2 regions of the Arthrobacter sp. NPDC057388 genome follow, and region 1 is predicted to be linked to the other one. Evidence: riboswitches for the same ligand, from Rfam matches in the RefSeq annotation. Region 1 holds a riboswitch; the other holds the start of a gene.
What was found. Region 1 has a riboswitch for S-adenosylmethionine ahead of ACFUTU_RS05640 (bifunctional o-acetylhomoserine/o-acetylserine sulfhydrylase). Riboswitches for the same ligand answer to the same signal wherever they lie in the genome.
Positions count from the first base shown of each region.

Region 2: another riboswitch for S-adenosylmethionine. It lies ahead of ACFUTU_RS03405 (DUF1737 domain-containing protein); the one in region 1 lies ahead of ACFUTU_RS05640 (bifunctional o-acetylhomoserine/o-acetylserine sulfhydrylase).

Region 1 covers NZ_JBHVBL010000007.1:131,894-138,972, forward strand. The annotation lists gene ACFUTU_RS05620 (DeoR/GlpR family DNA-binding transcription regulator) at 1-68, shown strand, start outside; gene ACFUTU_RS05625 (histidine phosphatase family protein) at 79-759, opposite strand; gene ACFUTU_RS05630 (CPBP family intramembrane glutamic endopeptidase) at 903-1,682, shown strand; gene ACFUTU_RS05635 (VOC family protein) at 1,774-2,412, opposite strand; SAM riboswitch class IV at 2,541-2,657, shown strand; gene ACFUTU_RS05640 (bifunctional o-acetylhomoserine/o-acetylserine sulfhydrylase) at 2,700-4,016, shown strand; SAM riboswitch class IV at 4,131-4,246, shown strand; gene ACFUTU_RS05645 (homoserine O-acetyltransferase) at 4,259-5,401, shown strand; gene ACFUTU_RS05650 (MFS transporter) at 5,616-6,998, shown strand.
Region 2 covers NZ_JBHVBL010000004.1:121,835-128,913, reverse strand. The annotation lists gene ACFUTU_RS03420 (YegP family protein) at 1-324, opposite strand, end outside; gene ACFUTU_RS03415 (O-succinylhomoserine sulfhydrylase) at 617-1,825, opposite strand; gene ACFUTU_RS03410 (rhodanese-like domain-containing protein) at 1,827-2,237, opposite strand; gene ACFUTU_RS03405 (DUF1737 domain-containing protein) at 2,234-2,542, opposite strand; SAM riboswitch class IV at 2,556-2,670, opposite strand; gene ACFUTU_RS03400 (LLM class flavin-dependent oxidoreductase) at 2,859-3,293, shown strand; gene ACFUTU_RS03395 (LLM class flavin-dependent oxidoreductase) at 3,277-4,185, shown strand; gene ACFUTU_RS03390 (aromatic amino acid ammonia-lyase) at 4,190-5,863, shown strand; gene ACFUTU_RS03385 (PLP-dependent cysteine synthase family protein) at 5,860-6,909, shown strand; gene ACFUTU_RS03380 (EAL domain-containing protein) at 6,931-7,079, opposite strand, start outside.

The DNA.
Region 1 (7,079 bases):
GCATCTCCCCGGCGGACAAGGCCGCGTTCGAGGCGCGCGGCACTGAAGTGATCGTCGCCGGCAGCTAGCCCGGCAGCTTCAGAAGATCACCGGCGGGGCGTCCAGCACTGTCTCGTCAACCCTCCGGTCCACCCATTGGGTGAAGGGGGTATCGAGCTCATACTTGCCCGCACTGTTGCGTACCAGCATGCGAATCTCCGCGTTTTCCGGGTTGTTCAGCGACTCGAAATACTCCACGGACCAGTGGAACCAGCGCATGCAGAACAGGCGCATGGTCAGCCCGTGCGTGACCAGCAGGGTGTTGGGGGAGTAGCCGGGCTTGGACCAGTGCCGGTACAGGGTCTCCATGAAGGACGAGATCCGGTCGTAGACGTCGGAACCGGACTCGCCGTCACGGAAGCGGTAGAAGAAATGGCCATAGGCGTTGCGGAGCTCCTTCTGGTCCTCGATGTCCCCGGAGATCTGGAAGTTGGCCCAGTCCTGTTCGCGCAGCCGCGGTTCCTCGATCACCCGTTCCGTCAGGGAACCCAGATTCAGCGCCTCAAGGGTCTGGTAGGCGCGCAGGTACGGTGACACATAGACGCTCACCTGCCTGCCGTCCAGCTCGCGGCGGACGCGTTCCCCGGCGGCCCTCGCCTGCTCCAGCCCAAGCTCCGTCAGCGGAATGCGGTAATCGGGCACCCTGTTGTAGATGGAGGTGTCCGCGTTGGCGGCCGACTGGCCGTGCCGGATCATGATGATTTTCCCGGGAGCGCTCATAGCTCCCCAGCATAGGGTCACTGGCCCGCACGGGATCACTGTGCAGCCGGACCGGTACCGACGGGCCGCGCGGGAACGTCCGACGGCGGCAGGCAGGGGAGGGCTGACAGGAAAGTACCAGCCGGTGCAGGCAAGATAGGAATATGTTGGTTCCTTCCCGCCGCCGGCTGCGGTTCGAAGTCTGGATTGTCCTTGGCCTCTCGCTGGGACAGTCCGCCGTCTACTCGGTGGTGCAGCTGCTGGACAAGATGACCCAGGCGCCGCTGGCGCAGGGGACGTCCACGCTCAACAGATCGCAGAGCGCCCGTGAATACTTCGACCTGACCTACCAGCTGCTGGACATCATCTTCGCCCTGGTGCCGGTCCTGCTGGTGATCTACTTCCTGACCGACCAGCGCCAGGCGAAGGCCGGGCTCGGGCAGGACGCCGGCTCCGCCTTCCGGAAGCTGGGCTTCAACTTTGCCCGGCCCGGAAAAGACCTGCTGCAGGGGTTCGGGCTGGCCGCCCTGATCGGAGTTCCCTCGCTGGGCCTTTACGCCGCCGGACGTGCATTGGGCATCACGACCGCGATCATCCCCAGCGGCCTGGACGCCTACTGGTGGACCGTGCCGGTGCTGATCCTGTCCGCCGTCCGCCACGCGATCGTGGAGGAAGTCATTGTGGTGGGCTACCTGCTGGACAGGTTCGGCAAGTTCGGCTGGTCCATGCCCGTGGCCATCTTTGTCTCCTCGATGCTCCGTGGCAGCTACCACCTGTACCAGGGGTTCGGGCCGTTCATCGGAAACGCCATTATGGGCGTGGTCTTCGCCTGGGTCTACACCAGGACCCGAAGGGTCATGCCGCTCGTCATCGCGCACGCGCTATTGGACATCGTGGCCTTCGTCGGGTTCAGCCTGTTCGGCAAGGCCGTCGGACTCGGCTAGCACTCAGCCCTTAAAAATGATTCGGCCGCCATCGGCGGGTGGCGTCGTTGGCACCCGCTGATGGCGGCCGAAGAGAAGGGCAGGAAGCGCGTCAGATGGTGACGGCGCCCGCTGCGGTTTCGAACGTGACGGAGAGGATGCCCGGCGTACCGTGCGGTGCCACCCAGTTCACGGCGACGTCCTCCAGCGGCCGTTCCACGGGCTCGCCGAGCCATTCGGTCACGCGCTCGGCAGAGCCCGCAATCGTGAGGCTGGACATCTTCACATTGCTGTCATAGGCGTTGGACGGGTGCAGGCCCGGATCGCCTTCCCACTTCAGCATGTACGGAACCTGGGGGTCGGCGATGAGCCCCAGGATGCCGATCTGCTTCCAGATAAGTTCGCGGCCGTCGGGGAACTTGCGGTTGCCGTTGACCGCGGAGCGGCCGAGGCGTTCCTCGAACGGGGCGAGGTCGTCAACTTCGACGCACCAGCCCATCCAGCCGCCGCCCGCTGCGGACCGGGCCCGGACGGCCTGGCCGAAGGGCGCCTTGTCCGACGCCGGGTGGTCCAGGACCTCAACGACCTCAAGGTACTTGTGGCCGGCCAGCGGAATGATCATGTTCCGGGTTCCAAACCGGGGGTGCACTCCGCCCTTTACGGCTTCGACGCCGAGGGCGGAGGAGATACGTTCGGTGGTGGCCGCGAGGCCATCGTGTTCACAGGCGTAAGAGACGTGATCCATGCGCATGCCCTCATCTTGGCACTTTGTGACGGGGCTCTCAGCTTAGGGTGCCCTAACTTAACGAAATGTCCAGCTTTTGACGAAATTCTTCACAAAGCTGTGCGCGAAGTAGGGCTGTTCCTACACTGATCGCAGGTCATGAGTGCCAGCGAAAAAGGCCCCGGCCCGCTGGCCGGCAACCCTCCGCCGCGGCGGGGTGCCCCGGGTGAAGACCTGGCCGCGCGGCGTCCGCCGGGCGGCAAGCGCGGGCCTGTGCCGGGACAGCACACGCCCCTTTAGCCTCAGGAGCCTGCATGTCCAACGCATGGTCATTCGAAACCCGCCAGATCCACGCCGGCCAGGTGCCGGACGGCGCCACCGGCGCCCGGTCGCTGCCGATCTACCAGACGACCTCGTTTGTCTTCCCCAGCGCCGAAAGCGCAGCCGACCGCTTCGCGCTCGCGGAGATCGCGCCCATCTATACCCGGATCGGCAACCCCACCCAGGACGCCGTCGAACAGCGGATCGCCAGCCTGGAGGGCGGGCTCGCCGCGCTGCTCCTGAGCTCGGGCCAGGCCGCAGAAACCTATGCCATCCTCAACATCGCCGAGGCCGGCGACCATGTGGTGGCCAGTCCAAGCCTCTACGGCGGCACCTACAACCTGCTCGCGCACACGCTGAAGAAATTCGGCGTTTCCGTCACGTTCGTTGCCGATCCCGATGACCTGCAGCAGTGGCGCGATGCCGTGCAGCCGAACACCAAGCTGTTCTTCGCCGAGGTGGTGTCCAACCCCCGGCAGGACGTCCTGGACATCGAAGGCGTCTCCCGGGCTGCGCATGAGGCCGGCGTGCCGCTCATCGTGGACAACACCCTCTCCACCCCCTACCTCATCAGGCCGCTTGAATGGGGCGCGGACATCGTGGTGCACTCGGCCACCAAGTACCTGGGCGGGCACGGCGCCGCCATAGCCGGCGTCATCGTGGATTCGGGAAACTTCGACTTCGGCAAGGATCCGCATCGGTTCCCGGGCTTCAACGCCCCGGACCCCACGTACAACGGGCTCGTCTACGCCCGTGATCTCGGCGCGGCCGGTGCGCTGGGCGCCAACCTGTCCTACATCCTCAAGGCGAGGGTCCAGCTGCTCCGCGACCTGGGCTCGGCGGTGTCCCCGTTCAATGCCTTCCTCATCGCCCAGGGCCTGGAAACTCTGAGCCTGCGCGTGGAGCGCCACGTGGCCAACGCGGTGGCGGTGGCGAGCTGGCTGGAAGCCCGGGACGATGTGGAGTCCGTGGCCTACGCCGGCCTGCCGTCCAGCCCCTGGTATGAGCGCGGCCTGAAATACGGGCCCAAAGGCACCGGCGCGGTGGTGGCCTTTACCGTGGCCGGCGGCGCCGAGGCCGGCAAGCGCTTCGTTAATGCACTGGAACTGCACTCCCACGTGGCGAACATTGGTGACGTCCGCTCCCTTGTCATCCATCCGGCGTCGACCACGCACAGCCAGCTGACCCCGGAACAGCAGGACGTGGCCGGGGTCGCCCCGGGGCTGGTCAGGCTGTCGGTAGGCCTGGAGCACATTGACGACATCCTTGCCGATCTCGACGCCGGGTTCCGCGCCGCGAAAGGCGCCTGACGGACCTGGCTGGCCCTGTGATTCCCGCCCCATCTCCCGCCGGCGAGGGGCGGGGAGTCACACAGCCGTCACATTCTTCGCGCAGGCGTGCGCCTGTTTCGTACACTGGCAACAGGTCATGAGTGCCAGCGACAGCCCCGGCTTGCTGGCCGGCAACCCTCCTTCCGCGGTGGGGTGCCCCGGGTGAAGACCTGGCCTGCCGGTCTGCTGACGGCGGGCAAGCGCGTAGAAGAGGTTTACCTGTGACGATTTCTGTCAGCCACACCGACGCTCCGGCCGGCACGGCCCCTGAAGGCTCTGCCCTGGATGGCACTGTCCAGTACCGCAACATCGGCAGCCTGGAACTGGAAGCCGGAGGCTTCCTGCCGGATGTGACCCTCGCCTATGAAACCTGGGGAACGCTCAACGAGGACGGCTCCAATGCGATCCTCGTCCAGCACGCCCTGACCGGCAGCACGCACGTGACGCGCGGCGCCGGGGACGAGGAAGGCTGGTGGGAACAGCTCGCCGGTCCTGGCGCGCCTGCGGACACCAACAAGTTCTTCGTCATTTCCATCAACATCCTGGGCGGCTGCTACGGGTCCACCGGGCCGTCGTCGCCCGCCCCGGACGGCAAGCCCTGGGGCTCGCGTTTTCCGCTGGTGACGCTCCGGGACTCCACCGTTGCCGAGGCCAGGCTCGCTGACCAGCTCGGGATCGGCAGCTGGCACGCCGTGGTGGGCGGATCCATGGGCGGGGCGCGCGCCCTGGAATGGGCCGTCACTTTCCCGGAGCGGGTTCGCCGCTGCGGTGTCATCGCCGTCGGGGCCAGGAGCACGGCCGAGCAGATCGCCTTCGCCCAGGCCCAGACACTTGCCATCCGCCAGGACCGCCACTTCAACGGCGGAGACTACTACGGCGGTGCGGAACCCGCGGAGGGCCTGGCACTCGCCCGGCGGATCGCCCACATCACCTACCGCTCCGCCTACGAGCTCGATTTCCGCTTCGGCAGGAACGCCCAGGCGGCTGAGGAGCCGCTGCAGGCGGAGGCCCTGGGAGGACGCGGCCGCTACCAGGTGGAGAGCTACCTGGACCACCAGGGCAACAAGCTGGTCCGGCGCTTCGACGCCAACAGCTACATCGCCCTGACGGAAGCGCTCATGAGCCATGACGTCACCCGGGGGCGGGGGACGCTGGAGGAGGCCCTGTCGCGGGCCACCGCCGACTTCTTCGTGGCGGCCGTGGAGACAGACCGGCTGTACTTTCCCGCCCAGTCGCTGGAACTTGCCGAGGCGCTCCCCGGGAACGTGGAGGTGCACATGATCGATTCGCCGATCGGCCATGACGGCTTCCTCACGGAGATCGGCCAGCTGAACGCCCAGCTCAGGGCCCACTTCCTGAACTGACTCCGGACAGGGTGGCCCGGCCGGATATGGCCGACCGGCGGCTGTGATGCGCCTGTGCGTGTGCATTTATGCAGATGCGCCCTGCACTATTTGGCGTTGAGCTTGCGTCGCAGGCAGACCATACTCGTTGAATCCGGCGTTCGTGGTGCGCATCACACCCGACCGCCATCGACTGGTCCCCGTGGTGTCGACGACGACGCCGAAGGAGTTCGCAATGAGTACGGAAAGCTCCGCCGTCAGGCGCGCAGAGGAAACCGACGTAAAGGCCTCAGGCCTCAAGAAGGTGGTTACGGCCTCAATGGCCGGCACCGTCGTGGAGTGGTACGAGTTCTTCCTCTACGCATCTGCCGCCACCCTGGTCTTTGGCAAGACCTTCTTCCCCAACGCCGGCACTGAGCTGGACGGCATCATCGCCGCGTTCCTGACCTACGCCGTCGGGTTCGTTGCCCGCCCCATCGGCGGCATCGTCTTCGGCCACTTCGGCGACAAATTCGGCCGCAAGCAGTTGCTGCAGCTGAGCATCATCCTGGTGGGCGTGTCCACCTTCCTGATGGGTTGCTTGCCGACGTTCCAGCAGATCGGCTACTGGGCCCCGGCGCTGCTGGTGTTCCTGCGGTTTGCCCAGGGTTTTGCCGTCGGCGGTGAATGGGGCGGCGCAGTTCTCCTCGTGGCAGAGCACAGCCCCAGCAAGTCCCGCGGATTCTGGGCCAGCTGGCCGCAGTCCGCCGTTCCGATGGGCAACCTGCTCGCCACGGCCGTGCTGTTCATCCTGTCCTCCACGCTCACCCAGGAAGCCTTCCTCGGCTGGGGCTGGCGCGTCGCGTTCTGGCTCTCCGCCGTCATCGTCCTGATCGGCTACTACATCCGCACCAAGGTCAACGACGCCCCGATCTTCCTCGAGGCCCGCAAAGAGGTCGAGGCCGGGCACAAGGGCTACGGCGTTGCCGAGGTGTTCAAGCGCTACCCGCGCGGCGTTTTCACTGCCATGGGCCTGCGCTTTGCCGAGAACATCCTCTACTACCTTGTGGTGACGTTCTCCATCACCTACCTGAAGACGGTGGTCCAGGCCGACACGACCCGCATCCTGATGCTCCTGCTGTTCGCCCACGCCGTGCACTTCGTTGCTGTTCCGCTGGTGGGCAAGATGTCCGACCGCTTCGGCCGCAAGCCCGTCTACATGGCCGGCGCAATCCTCGGTGCCACCTGGGGCTTCTTCGCCTTCCCCATGATGGATACCAAGAACGACATCATCATCCTGGCCTCCATCATGATCGGCCTGCTGTTCCACGCCCTCATGTACGCAGGCCAGCCCGCGATCATGGCGGAAATGTTCCCCACCCGGATGCGCTACTCCGGCGTCTCGCTGGGCTACCAGGTGACCTCCATCGTCGCCGGCTCGCTGGCCCCGATCATCGCCGCCTCGCTCCTGGGCACCTACAAGTCCTCCGTTCCGGTGGCCATCTACCTCCTGATCGCCTGCGCTGTCACAGCCGTCGCGGTGTTCTTCCTGAAGGAAACCCGCGGGATCTCGCTGCACGACGTGGATGCTGCGGACGCCAAGGGCACCGCGGACCTGCTGGCCGCCGGCAAGAAGTAGGCCCCGCCACCGCCAGGCGCCGACCCTGCACCTGCCAATAACAGCAATTGCCCGGCCCGCTGCGCACGCGGGACCGGGCAG
Region 2 (7,079 bases), on a different contig from region 1:
CGCCGCGCTCCTGGTGCCTGAGGCTTCCGCCGGCGTGCGCCTCTTGCCGAACCCCTGCCGGCCGTGGTCCGGCCGCGTCGAAAGCGCCTGGGCCGGCACCGGTGCGGGAACCGCCGTGGAGGCTTCCTGGACCTTTGGTGCTGCTGGTGAGAGGTCCGTGATGAGCCCCGTCCCGGCGCATTCGCGGACGTCGGCGATCCCTGCGGCCGCCGCACGCTTGTCCTCGAAAGGAGCGGAGATGGCCAGCACGGTTCCATTGGGAGCCACCAGCCGGAAACGGTACTGGGACTCAGCGTCAACAAAAACTTCGAATACTCCGGCCATGACGTTCCTTCCGGTCAGGGAGGCTGCGCGCAGCGTCTTCGCGGCCGCGGCCCCGAACGCATCGCTGCGTCTGTCCTTGAATGGGGGGTGAGCCGACAGGGGTTTCATCGGCTCATCAGTGTTATTCGAGTCTGCCCAGTGCACATGGAGCCTACAAGACCGTCCATGTAAACCCTGGGTAAACCCTGCCTGTCCACCCACTAAAGCGTGCCGGGGTTCCGTTCTCAAGGACACCCGAAACGGCAGGACGTGCAGGGAAACGGAAATTAACAGCCCGCGATCGGAAGTAACGTCAGATCTGTTTGAGCGCCTGCTCCAGGTCGGCAATGAGGTCATCTGCATCCTCCAGGCCGACGGACAGCCGCACCACCCCGTCGCTGAGCCCGATTGCGGCACGTCCTTCCGGTCCCATGGCCCGGTGGGTCGTGGTCGCGGGGTGGGTGATGAGGGATTTGGCGTCGCCCAGGTTGTTGGAGATATCGATGATCTTCAGGGCGTCCAGCAGTGCAAAGGCGGCTTCCTTGCCCGACTGGCCGGCGGTCGTCGCAAGTTCCAGCGTGAGGACGGTGCCGCCGGCCTTCATCTGCCGGGCCGCCAGGTCATACTGTGGGTGGGACTTGAGCAGCGGGTACTTCACCCAGTTGACGGCGGGCTGGGTTTCCAGCCATTCGGCCAGCCGCAGCGCGGTGGCGGAGGAGTGGTTCACGCGCAGGGACATGGTCTCCAGGCCTTTGGTGAGGACCCAGGCGTTGAACGAGGAGAGCGCCGGGCCGGTGTGCCGCATGAGCTGCTTGACCGGACCGTCGATGAACTCCTTGGTGCCCAGGATTGCCCCGCCCATCACCCGGCCCTGGCCGTCGATGTGCTTGGTGCCGGAGTAGACGACCACGTCCGCGCCGAGGTCCCCGCAGCGCTGCAGCAGCGGCGTGGCAAAGACGTTGTCCGCCACCACCTTGGCGCCGGCGGCGTGGGCGAGTTCGCTGACCGCCGCGATGTCCACGATCTCCTGCATCGGGTTGGACGGGGATTCGAAGAAGACGGCAGTGGTGGGCACCGAGAGGGCCTCGCGCCACTGATCCAGGTCCGGGCCATCCACGAACACCGTCTCCACGCCCCACCGCGGCAGGATTTCATTGAGGATGACAAAGCAGGAGCCGAACAGGGAACGGGCGGCGACCACGCGGTCCCCGGCGCCGAGCAGGGCGCCCAGGGCGGTGAAGACCGCGGACATGCCGGACGCCGTCGCAAAGCACGCCTCGGTGCCTTCAAGCAGGCGGAGCCGCTCCTGGAAGGTGGCCACTGACGGGTTGCCGTAACGCGAGTAGACAAAGCGCTCATCTTCGCCGGTGAAAGCCCGCTCCGCGGCGGCGGCAGACTCGTAGACAAACCCGGAGTTCAGGAAGACAGGCTCGGTGGTCTCCTGGAAATTGGTGCGGTCCAGCCCGCCGCGGACGGCCTGGGTATCGGGGCTCCAGCCGGCGGCGTCGTGATTAAAGGTCAACTTAGTTCTTTCCCAGGTTCGTCGGCAGGCCGCGGTTCTTCCAGCCGTTCACGGTGCGCTCGCCATAGCGGTCCGGCTCGCCCTCGAAACCTTCGAGCACGTTGTAGGCCGTGAAACCGGCCTGCGTGGCGGCAATGGCGGCAGCGATGGAGCGCTGGCCGGAACGGCACAGGAAGACCAGCTCCACCCCGGCGTCCTCGGGGGCCTGCTGCTTCAGCTGGTCAACGAACTCCGGATTGGGAATGCCGCCGGGAAAGGTCCACTGGATGAAAAGGGGGTCGTTGTCCGTGGCTTTCGTGTCAGGAATGCCGATGTGCGCCCATTCGCCCTCGGTGCGCACGTCCACCAGGATGGCGCCCTCCTCAAGCTTGGCCCATGCGTCCTGCGGGGTGAGGTCTCCGGCATAGCTCATGCGTGGCCCTCGTAAACTTCCGCGCTGAGGTCCTCGTCGGAGTCCAGCCGGTCAACGGCGGTGGCGACGGCGGCATCCGCGCTGGCGATGGCGGCCGGCAGGATGAGGGCCTGGGCCACGATGACGGTGGTGCCGTTGAAGGTGGCCGCCGGGCTGCCATGCAGCACGTAGCCTTCGGCCAGGGCTGCTGAGATGCGCTCACAGAAAGCCCGGTCGTCGGGGCCCGTGACGAGGCGGTAGGACAGCTTTTCCTCAGGTTTATCCTGCTGGGACGGCAGCGTTGCAACGGCCGGGGCGTCTGACACGACGGATCTCCTTTTCTCACGCTTGCAGCTCGAAGTGGTCGATATGCCGAGTATTCACCTGAGGCACCCCGCCGTGGAAGGAGGGTTGCCGACCGGCCAGTCAGGGCTTAACGCCGGTACTCATTACTCCCGAAAAAAGTAACACTGACGACGGCGGCGCGCACCGCCGCCGCCGTCATCTTCCGTAACGGACCCCGCGGCTTCCCTGATCCACGGAACCGTCCGGGTTGCCCGGCGTTGCCGTTACAAAGCCCCCGGCCGGGAGGATAATGACGGGGAGATGACCCGCCGTAACGCCGGATGAAACTAGGCCGCAGTGAATGATTCGACCGCGCATACAGTCACTTCCATGCTGCACTTTGGATGGTTTGTGGGCCACGGCTTCGGGGTCCAGGGCTGGGGGACGCCCGGCTACGGAATCGGCTACGACTGGAAGAAGCCCGCCCCCTACCAGCACGCGGTCCGCGAGTTCGAGCGGGCCGGGCTGGACCTGTTCATCATCGAGGATTCGCTCACTGTCCCCGACACCTATGGCGGCAGCGCGGAGGTCTCGCTGGCGCAGGCGTCCTTCGCCCCGAAGCACGATCCGCTGGCACTGGTGCCGTACCTGCTGTCCGCCACGGAGCACCTGGGCATCGTGCCCACCATCAGCGCCTCCTTCTATCCGCCCTTCACCGCGGCCCGGCTGCTGGCCACGCTCCAGCATTTTTCCAACGGCCAGCTGCTGGAACGTCGTGACCTCCGGGAGTGACCTGGCCGCGCAGAACTATGGACTGGACCAGCAGATCGAGCACGACCTCCGGTACGAGAAGGCCGAGGAGTTCGTGGACGTGGTCCGCAAGCTCTGGCGCAGCTGGGAACCGGACGCCATCCTCGAGGACGCCCAGGCCGGCATCTTCGCCGACCACACGAAGGTCCGCCCCATCCACCACGACGGGGAGTTCTTCAAGGTCCGGGGACCGCTGAACACGGCACCGCTGCCGGAGGAACCGGTGCTGGTGCAGGCCGGGGCATCCCCGCGGGGCAAGGCGTTCGCGGGCGCGAACGCGGATGTTGCCATCGCCCTGGCCCGCGGCGTGGACGGCATGAAGGCGTACCGCGACTCCATCCGCGCCGAGGCCGCTGCGGCGGGCCGGAACCCCGACGACGTCAAGGTGCTCTTCGTGCTCAAACCGACGGTGACCGGTTCCACGGCGGAGGCGGAGGAACTGCGCGCCGCGCGCCGGGAACTCACGCAGCGGGACATCGACAGCCAGCTCAACTCCATCTCCTACCTCTCCGTCATCGACTTCAAGCAGTTCGACCTTGATGAGCCGCTTCCCGAGCTCAGCACCAACAGCAACCAGGGAACCCTGGAGCACTTCTCCAAGGCGGCGCCGCCGGGTTCCACCCTGCGGCAGATCCTGCAGGCGCGCAGCGGCGGCGCAGGCGACAGCATTATCGGCACGGCCGAGGAGATCGCCGACTACCTCGAGGAAACCGGGGCCGCAGTGGGCGGCGACGGATTCCTCTTCTCCGGCTTCGTGGACCCCGCCACCATCCACGGCGTGCTGGACAGGCTGGCGCCGGTGCTGCGCAGGCGGGGACTGCTCCGGACGGGCTACGGCAACGGCGGCTTCCGCCGGAACCTGCTGGACTTCTAGCGCCATGGCCGGGGCCGACGCGAACCACGTTCTGGTGCCGGGCGTCCGCCGCGGCACCTTCCTGATCGGCACGGCCCATATCCGTGCCGAGGACGTCGCCGCCGCGGCGGCCGATCCTTCCGTGGAGGTGGTGCTCAGCGCGGAAGCCCTCGAACTCGTGGGCCTGTCCCGCGAGGTGGTGCAGGCGGCCATCGACTCGGGCCACCGGGTCTACGGACTCAACACGCTGCTCGGCTCCGGCCGCGACACTGCCGTGGACCGGCACTCCATCCTCGACTTCCAGGTACAGGTGGTGCGCTATCACCACAGCGGCGTCGGAGCGCTGCTGGACCGGGACGAGGTCCGCGCCCTCATCCTTGCAAGGCTCATCGGGTTCACCCGGGGAGGCTCGGGCGTGCGCCCGGAAACCGCCCGTTTCTACGCCGGCCTGCTGAACAGCGGCGTGGTCCCTGCTGTTCCGCGCGACGGATCGGTAGGCTCATCCGACCTCACACAGCTCGCGGCGGTTGCCGCCGTCGCGATCGGGGAGGGGCAGGCCCTGGCTCCCGACGGCGGACTGCTGGACGGCAGGAAAGCACTCGCCGCCGCCGGGCTGGAACCGCTGGTCCTGGCCCCGGGCGAGGCTTTGGCGCTCGTCAGCGCCAACTCATATTCGATCGGTGCCGGCGCGCTGGAACTCCGCCGCATCCAGCGGCTCGCCGATCTGGCGGACACCGCGCTGGCACTGTCGCTTGAGGCCACCGCAAGGTACGACGGCGGCGGGAACCTGAGCCCGTTCTCGCCGGCCGTGCAGTCAGCCAAGGCTGTGGACGGCCAGCGCGTCTCGGCGGACAATGTCCGCCGCCTGGTCCGCGGCGGCTGGCTGGAGCACCCGCGGCGGCAGGTGTCGGTCCAGGATGCCCTGTCCTTCCGTGCTGCCCCGCAGACGCACGGCGCGTTCCGGACCCAGGTGGCGGCGCTGGCCGCGGCGCTCGAGGTGGAACTCAACGGCCGGGGAGACAATCCGCTGGCTGACGTGGGCTCGGGCCGGATGGTGTCCGGCGGAAACTTCCAGCCGATGCAGCTGGCGCTGGCGTTCGAGGCGTTGCGGCTGGGACTGGCGCACGTGGGAATCAGCAGCGAGCGGCGGATCGCGAAGCTCTATCCGCCGCAGCGCCTGATCCGGCAGCTCAACCTCGAGGCAGCCCGGACAGGCACGCCGCTGGCGTCCGAAGACCTGCCGGGACTGCTCTGGTATTCGGCCGCCGGCCTGCTGGCCGAGCTGAAGTTCCTGGCCGCGCCTGCCACGCTGGGAGCCCCCACCCTCTCCGCGGATGTGGAGGACCACTCCACGCTGGCTCCGCTGGCCCTCCAGCAGCTGGAACGCTCGGTGGAGGCCGCGGCCAAGCTGCTCACCATCGAGGCGCTGACGGCGTCCTACCTCCTGGCGGAGGCACAGGACACAGACCTGCGCGAGGAAGCGGCCCGGCAGCTGGGCGCAGGCACCGGAGCCGTGGTGGCGCGGCTGTCGGGGCTGCTCTCACGGCAGCTGCCGGCGGCGGCGCTGGTGGAGGCTGCGAGGGAGGAGCTGGGGGATTTGTTGGCGGAATTGCCGGAACTCCGCACGCCGGCCCCGGATACCGCCGGTGACCGGGGGCCGGCTGACGGCGGCCCAAACTATGCGCGAGGAGAATCATGACCACCGTGGCAGGAAGCGGCCGCCAGCCCAGGCATGTGGCGCCGATACTGGATCCGGCCGTGGACGCCGGAGCCGTGCTGGCCACGGTGGGGGACACTCCGCTGGTTCCGCTGGATGTGCTGGGCCGAGGGTTGGGAAGCACCGTTTTCGTGAAGCTCGAATCGGAGAACCCCGGCGGGTCCATCAAGGACAGGACCGCCCTGAGCATGGTCCGCGCGGCCGAGCGGAGCGGAGAGCTGCAGCCCGGCGGGACCATCGTGGAAAGCACCTCGGGGAACACCGGAATCGGGCTCGCACTGATCGGCGCACTCACCGGCCATCCCGTGGTGGTGGTTACCGGCGATTCGATTTCGGCGGAGAAACTGGAGGCCCTCAACCGGTACGGGGCGCGCGTGGTGTTCACGGACTGGAGCGCGCCGTCGAATTCGCCGGAGAACGCCCGGGCCGTGGCGGCCCGGATCACTGCCGAAATCCCCGGCGCATGGCGGCCCCTGCAGTTCGACAACCCGGCCAATCCGCGGGCGCACTACGAGGGGACGGCACCGGAAATATGGGAGCAGACGGCGGGCCGGGTGACGCATTTCGTCGCCGGCGTGGGGACCGGCGGCACCATCACCGGGAACGGGCGGTACCTCAAGGAGAAGTCCGGCGGCCACGTGGAGGTGATCGGCGCGGACCCTTACGGTTCGGTCTACAGCGGCGGGCATCCGGGCCAGATCCTGGTGGACGGCGTCGGTAATTCCTGGCCCAAGCCCGACTGGCCGAAGGTCTTTGACCTCGGCCTGCTGGACAGGTTCCTGCGGATCCCGAATGACGAGGTGTACACCACGCTGCACCGGCTGCTCAACGACGAAGGACTGTCCCTCGGGCCCTCGTCCGGCCTCACCGTGGCGGCGGCGCTCCGGGTGGCCCGGGCGGCACCGCACGGGTCGGTGGTTGTGGCGATCGCACCGGACACGGGCAGCAACTACCAGAGCAAGGCGTTCAACCCGCAGTGGCTGGCTGACAACCACATCCGCCTGGCCTCGGACCTCGCGGAGGACTAGCCCAACCGGCGCCCGACAGGACTAACCCAGGATCGTTATCGGGCCCGTTGCGGCAGATTCGCTCTCCGAGCGGATCCAGGCATTCCAGTCCAGCGGGTGGACGGAGGGCCTGCCGAGCAGGTAGCCCTGGGCAGCCACCATGCCGAGTTCGGTTACGGCGTCGAGCTCTT